Regions from separate parts of the Streptomyces sp. CA-106110 genome, predicted to be linked through region 1. Evidence: riboswitches for the same ligand, from Rfam matches in the RefSeq annotation. Region 1 holds a riboswitch; each other region holds the start of a gene.
What was found. A riboswitch is a leader RNA that binds a small molecule or an ion and turns the genes downstream of it on or off. The one in region 1 is predicted to bind cobalamin.
Positions count from the first base shown of each region.

Region 2: linked by a shared signal. The riboswitch ahead of ACQEXA_RS48730 (CbtB domain-containing protein) and the one ahead of ACQEXA_RS41365 (cobalamin biosynthesis protein) in region 1 are both predicted to bind cobalamin.
Region 3: linked by a shared signal. The riboswitch ahead of ACQEXA_RS21125 (ribonucleoside-diphosphate reductase subunit alpha) and the one ahead of ACQEXA_RS41365 (cobalamin biosynthesis protein) in region 1 are both predicted to bind cobalamin.

Region 1 covers NZ_JBNJNB010000001.1:8,976,853-8,979,041, forward strand. The annotation lists gene ACQEXA_RS41360 (cobyric acid synthase) at 1-327, opposite strand, end outside; gene ACQEXA_RS41365 (cobalamin biosynthesis protein) at 324-1,280, opposite strand; cobalamin riboswitch at 1,382-1,519, opposite strand; gene ACQEXA_RS41370 (hypothetical protein) at 2,079-2,189, opposite strand, start outside.
Region 2 covers NZ_JBNJNB010000001.1:10,555,115-10,557,303, reverse strand. The annotation lists gene ACQEXA_RS48735 (CbtA family protein) at 54-806, opposite strand; gene ACQEXA_RS48730 (CbtB domain-containing protein) at 828-1,049, opposite strand; cobalamin riboswitch at 1,087-1,227, opposite strand; gene ACQEXA_RS48725 (enoyl-CoA hydratase/isomerase family protein) at 1,388-2,189, opposite strand, start outside.
Region 3 covers NZ_JBNJNB010000001.1:4,593,440-4,595,628, forward strand. The annotation lists gene mctP (monocarboxylate uptake permease MctP) at 1-386, shown strand, start outside; gene ACQEXA_RS21120 (GNAT family N-acetyltransferase) at 460-966, shown strand; cobalamin riboswitch at 1,019-1,155, shown strand; gene ACQEXA_RS21125 (ribonucleoside-diphosphate reductase subunit alpha) at 1,278-2,189, shown strand, end outside.

The DNA.
Region 1 (2,189 bases):
CTGCCGGCCGCCGTGGTACCCGCGGGCGCTGAGCTCGCCGACCGGCTTCCCCAGCAGCACCACCTGACTGCTCTGCTCGCCCCCGGGCTTGAGCAGGACCGGGTTCATCAGCGCGTTCGGTTCGATGCGGCACGCCTGCGCCTGCATCGCCTGCGCCCGTCCGATCTCCGCGCCCTCGCGCGTGACGAAGGAGTTGAGCGACATGTTCTGTGCCTTGAAGGGCGCGACCTTGACGCCCTGCCGGGCCAGCCAGCGGCAGATCCCCGCGGTGACGACGCTCTTGCCGGCGTCGGAGGTGGTGCCGGCGACGAGGAGACCGCCGTTCATGACGTACGTCCCTTCGTGAGAATCGTCCGGGTGAGCAACCGCCCGGCGACAGTGGCGCCGAGCGCGAGCACGGTCACGCGCCGGGAGAGCCGTACGGCGCGTTCGATGTCGCCGACCTGGACCGTGCGCCCCGCGCCGTTCAGCACCGGCCGGTGCTCGACGCGTCCCCCGTACGAGAGGGTCCCGCCCAGCCGCACCCCGAGCGCCCCCGCGAACGAGGCCTCAACGGGCCCGGCGTTGGGGCTCGGGTGCTGGGCGGCGTCCGTGCGCCAGGCGTGCACGGCTGCCCGCGGTCGGGGACCCGAGGCGGCCGCGAGGGCGGCGGTCAGGCGTGCCCCGGGCCACCCCACGAGGTCGTCGAGGCGCGCCGAGGCCCACCCGTAGCGCCGGTAACGGGGCGATTTGTGGCCGACCATGGCGTCGAGGGTGTTGACGGCCCGGAAGCCCACGAGCCCCGGCACCCCGCCCACGGCCCCCCACACCAGCGCGCCCACCACGGCGTCCGAGGTGTTCTCGGCGACGGACTCGACCACGGCACGCGCGATCCCGTCGGGGTCGAGCGCCTGCGGGTCACGCCCACACAGGTGGGGCAGCCGAGTGCGGGCGCCCTCCACGTCCCCCGCCTCCAGGGCACGCCCGACGCTCCGGGCCTCCCGGGCGAGCGAAGTCCCCCCGACGACGGCCCAGGTGGCCGCGGCGGTCAGGGCGACGGAGGCGGCGCGCGAGGGCCGGACGGCGGAGGCGGTGAGCGCGGCGAGGGAGACCGCACCGCCGACGCAGACAGCGGTGTGCAGGGCGCCCCACCCGCGGTGGTCCCGCCACAGCAACCGCTCCACGGCACCCGCGGCCCGCCCGAACGCGGCGACCGGATGCCCGCGGCGTGGATCGCCGATCAGGTGGTCACCGAGGAGGCCGGCGGCGGCGCCGTACGCGAAGACGCGATCGGCACCCATCGGTTCAGCCGGCCGTGGGGTCGGGCAGGGGCCGGTTGTCGAGCCTGAAACGGCAGCCGCGCATGGCGATATGTCCTCACTCAGGGTGTCCACGCCCTGGTTCGACGAGATCGGCGGTGAGAGTTCCTGGCTCCCGGGGGTTGTTCCCCGGTGACAGTGGCGGGACCGCGCCGGATTCGCACCGGCTTCCTCTCTTGCCGCCGTATTGGCCCCGGCAGTCCACCACGGCCCCGGAACGCCCGTCAACTGGCTCTTGACCTGCGGAGCAGCGGTGTGCCGAGCCCCACACGGCTGACATGCCGTCAGCCGCTCGGTTCGGTGCTGTCCGCGCGGCGCCTACGCCTGTGACGCAAGAGGGGAGCGGCTACGCGGCGGACGGGAGCAACGACCGTGTGGAGGACCCCGCCGAGGGGGCGCACTCGCCGGCGCGTGACTCGAAACGGCGCACCGGCCCGGTGCTCGCCTTTCGGCGTATGACGGGGTGTGGTTTGCTGACTGGATTCGAGGACCCGGCAACGGACGGTTTCTGAAGGTCCGTCCAGAGGACGGGAGGGGCTCGCATGGGGGACAGAGCCGAGGAAAAACCGCCGCGCGCGGAAGGCCCCCGCGCTCCGCGGACCACCCTGTCGGCGGCGGTCCCGCTGGCGCTTTTCTCCATGACCACAGGGGTGTTCGCGGTGGCCGCCGGCGCGCTCGCCGCACTGCTTGTGCCGGGATCCGTGGCACGGGCGCCGGTCTGGGTGGCGGTGACGATCGTCGCGGCGGCCGGCGCAGGCCTGTGGTGGGGGATCACCCCGGTCACGGAGCGTCTCCGCGTTCTCGACCGGGCCGCGGCGGCGGTTCGTCCCCGTGGCTCGCAGACCCGTTGACCTCCGGGGCGGATCCGTCGGCGTCCGAGGGCCGGGGCAC
Region 2 (2,189 bases), 1.6 Mb from region 1:
ACGCGAGAGGGCCCCCGGATGGTTCCGAAGGGCCCTCTCGTGTCCCAAGACCGTCAGTGCGAGGCGGGAACCGTCCGCCCGGACGGGGCTGTCGCGGGCTTGGGATTCAGCTGCCGCTCGGCCAACTCGCCGAAGAGCAGGCCGAATCCGCCCCAGAGGACAGCCTGGATGGCGAGGGCCGAGAGACGGAACCGCCACAGCAGGGTGGCGGGGAAGTCCTTCGGTACCTCGTTGATGGCCGGCAGGAACTCGTAGGCCAACCCGATCACCACGGCGAAGCCGGCCACGGCCACCACGGTCGCCCACCAGGTGCCCAGACGGGGTGCCAGTCGCTTGCCCAGGATGGTGGCAGCGACCGCGAGGAGGATGCTGAGCACCATCATCAGGAAGTACAGGGTGGTCCGCTTGCCGATGGTGTCGGGGTTGCCCACCGACGGCGGATTGGCCGGGTACTTCAGGAACGGCACGACGTACACGGCGAGCAGCGCGCAGCCCGACAGCAGCAGCGCGGTCGCCCGCGGGCTGAAGCGGCCGATCCGGCCGAGCGCGAAGCAGTACGCGAGCGCGGCGATACCGCCGAAGGCGACCCCGTAGACCAGGACGCCGGTGGCGAGACCGGCGGTGGACTGCAGCGAGCGGGAGACGACTTCCATCTCGTGCTCGTGGGAGTGGGCCTCCTCGAAGCTGATCGCCTTGTCGACGTTCGGCTCACCGAGCAGATAGGCGGCGACCAGGGCGAGCACACCGGCGGCCAGGCCGGCGAGCATGCCTCGTACCAGGAGGTTTCTTACTGTTGCGGAGTTCATGAGCGTGCGGCGTCCCTCGCGTCAGTGGCAGGGGAAGCCGAGCAGGTGGCGGGCGTCGTGCACCCACTCGTGGACGTCCGTGCCGTTGAACACGGAGGTGGCGCCCTGCTCGGCGCCGACGAAGTAGAGCAGGACCAGCATCAGGATGCCGAAGAAGACCGCCCAGGGAGCTATCGCCTTCAGCGGCAGCGTGGCGGGAACGACGGGGGTGGTGGCTGTCGGCTGGGCGACGGTCTGCGCCATGGCAGAACCTCCTCTGGGAGTTCGCGTCCCATCTCGGTGGTGCACTGGACGACAGCCACGGGTCTGACTCACGAAACGCCTCACGAGGCGTCTCGCATACAGTGGCGCGACCGTGCCGGATTCCCACCGGCTTCCGTCTCGCCGTCGTCGATATCGGACCGACCGTACCGCGTGACGGGTACCCGGCCAAGACCGCGCCACCTGGCGTGATCTTCCTCTCGCGGCGGGTGGCCGGTCCGTCGGATGTCAGCGGTGGCGGCCGCTCGGGCGGGCCGAGCGGCCGATCTCGTCGCAGGGAACGCCTCTGTGTCGGGGTCCGAGGAACGCGATGGTTCGCTTCACCAGGCCTCCTTCGGAACTGAGTTGGGTCCGGCAAGTCCCAACTCGTGCTCGCCGAGAGGGGTGAAGAAGCGCTCGACGTCGGCGTCCGTGACCTCGCCGAGGGTCGCCGGCGACCAGCGCGGGTTGCGGTCCTTGTCGATGATCTGGGCGCGGATGCCCTCCACCAGGTCGGGAGAGTTCAGGGCCGCGCAGGAGACGCGGTACTCCTGGTCGAGGACGGGCTCCAGCGCGCCGAGCCGCCGAGCACGGCGGATGGCGGCCAGGGTGACCTTCAGGGCGGTCGGTGACTTGGTGAGCAGCGTCTCCGCCGTGTCCTTCGCGGCCGGGTCGCCGTGGGCGAACAGCCGCTGCACGATCTCCTCGACCCGGTCGGCGGCGTAGCAGGCGTCGATCCACTCACGGCGTCCTGCCAACTCCCCTGGGGGCGACGGCTGCACATGCCGGGCGACCGCCTGCTCCACGGGCATCTCGGCGAGATCGGCGACGAAGTGCCGGAGAGCGGCGGACGGCATGTAGTGGTCGGCGAGCCCGCACAGCAGGGCGTCGGCGGCACCGATCTGCGCGCCGGTCAGTGCGAGGTGCGTGCCCAGTTCGCCAGGGGCGAGGGCGAGCAGGTAGGTGCCGCCGATGTCGGGGGCGAAGCCGATACCGGTCTCGGGCATGGCGACCCTCGACCGCTCGGTGACGACCCGGACGCTGCCGTGCGCGGAGATGCCGACACCGCCACCCATGACGATGCCGTCCATGACGGCGACGTATGACTTGGGGTAGCGGGCGATACGGGCGTTGAGGTGGTAC
Region 3 (2,189 bases), 4.4 Mb from region 1:
TGCTCGGCGGCATCTGGATCCTGCAGACCTTCCCGGCCATGGTCGGCGGTCTGTTCACGCGCTGGTTCCACCGCTGGGCGCTGCTCGCGGGCTGGGCGGTCGGCATGGTCTACGGCACGCTCGCGGCCTACGGCGTCGCCTCCCCGACCCAGAAGCACTTCGGCGGCTCCGCGAAGGAGATCCCGGGCTTCAGTGAGATCGGCTACATCGGTCTGACGGCCTTCGTGATGAACATCGTCGTCACGGTGGTCCTGACCTTCGTCCTGAAGGCCGTGAAGGCCCCGGCGGGCGTCGACGAGACGAAGCCGGACGACTACACGGCGGACGCCGGCGACCCCGGGGTGGAGGTGGAGCTGCCGCCGGCGACGGCCGGCGCATCCCACTAGGGACTGGTGCTCCACGGGCCGCCGGAGAAAATCCGGCGGCCCGTTGCCGTACCCGTCCGGCACACTCGGCCGCATGGACTTCGTGATCCGACAGGCGGCCCCCGACGAGTACGACACCCTCGGCGACATCACCGCCCAGGCCTATCTCCAGGACGGGCTCCTCGACTTCGGGGAGAGCGACGAGTACCTGGGCGAGCTGAGAGACGTCGGCAAGCGAGCCGCGGCCGCCGACGTGCTGGTCGCGGCCCGGGACGGCAGTGTGCTCGGCGGCGTGACCTTCGTCCCGTCCGGCGGCCTCATGGCCGACATCGCGGGTCCCGGCGAAGCCGAGATCCGCATGCTGGCGGTCGCGCACGACGCCCGCGGCCGGGGCGTCGGCGAGGCCCTGGTCCGCGCCTGCGTCGACCGCGCCCGGGACACGGAGGACTGCGTGCGCGTCGTCCTGTCGACCCAGCGCAGCATGCGCTCCGCCCACCGGATCTACGAACGGCTGGGCTTCGTCCGCACCCCCGGCCGCGACTGGAATCCCCTGCCGCAGCTGGACGACATCACTCTCCTCACCTACGAGTTGACACTGTGACATCGGTGCGGCACAACATCTGGGGGTAGCACCGAAACCCGGCACAAGATGTATGCTCATGCTCGCTGTCGCCGCAGGGGAATCCGGTGCGAATCCGGAACTGTCCCGCAACGGTGTACTTATGCGTGTTCGCGCCTGCGTGCACGTACGAGCGTCAGTCCGAGGACCTGCCGACAGTGCGCCCGGCCGTCCGGCCCGGGCGCCAGACGTCCGGGCCTCGTGGAATGGGCCGGTGGACGCGACGCCGTGCGCGCTCGTGAGCTGCCCCCTGCCCTCCTCAAGGCCCCGTGCCGAGCGAGGGAGAGCCACACGTGACCATCGCGCCAGCCGATCCGGCTTCAGTGATCCCGGTCCAGACCGACGGAACCGACGGTCCCGGGGCCACGCTGCTGCGGACCCTGACCGAGCTGACCGCCGACCTCCCCGACGCCGACCCCGGACGAGTCGCCGCCGCCGCGCTGCGGGGCCGGTCCGCGCAGGCCGACGACGCGGAGTTGCGCGAGCTGGCCACCGAAGCGGCCGCCGGCCTGATCTCGGAGGACCCCGCCTACTCGAAGCTGGCCGCCCGTCTGCTGACGATCGGCATCCGGGCCGAGGCCGCCTCGCAGGGCGTCACGTCCTTCACCCGGTCCGTCGCCGTCGGCCACCGGGAGGGCCTGATCGCCGACCGGACCGCCGCGTTCGTACGCCTGCACGCCGGCCGTCTCGACGCCCTCGTCGACCGGGCCGCCGACGACCGCTTCGGCTACTTCGGGCTGCGCACGCTGCACAGCCGCTACCTGCTGCGGCACCCGATCACCCGCAAGGTCATCGAGACACCTCAGCACTTCATGCTGCGGGTGGCCGCCGGGCTCGCGGAGGACGACACCGCGCGGGCGGTCGACGAAGTGGCGGCTCTCTACGGGCTCATGAGCCGCCTGGACTACCTGCCCTCCTCCCCCACGCTCTTCAACTCGGGCACGCGGCACCCGCAGATGTCGTCCTGCTACCTCCTCGACTCCCCGAAGGACGAGCTGGACTCCCTCTACGACCGCTACCACCAGGTCGCCCGCCTCTCCAAGCACGCCGGGGGCATCGGCCTTTCGTACTCCCGCATCCGTTCCCGCGGCTCCCTCATCCGCGGCACGAACGGGCACTCCAACGGCATCGTCCCGTTCCTGAAGACCCTCGACGCTTCGGTCGCCGCGGTGAACCAGGGCGGCCGCCGCAAGGGAGCAGCCGCC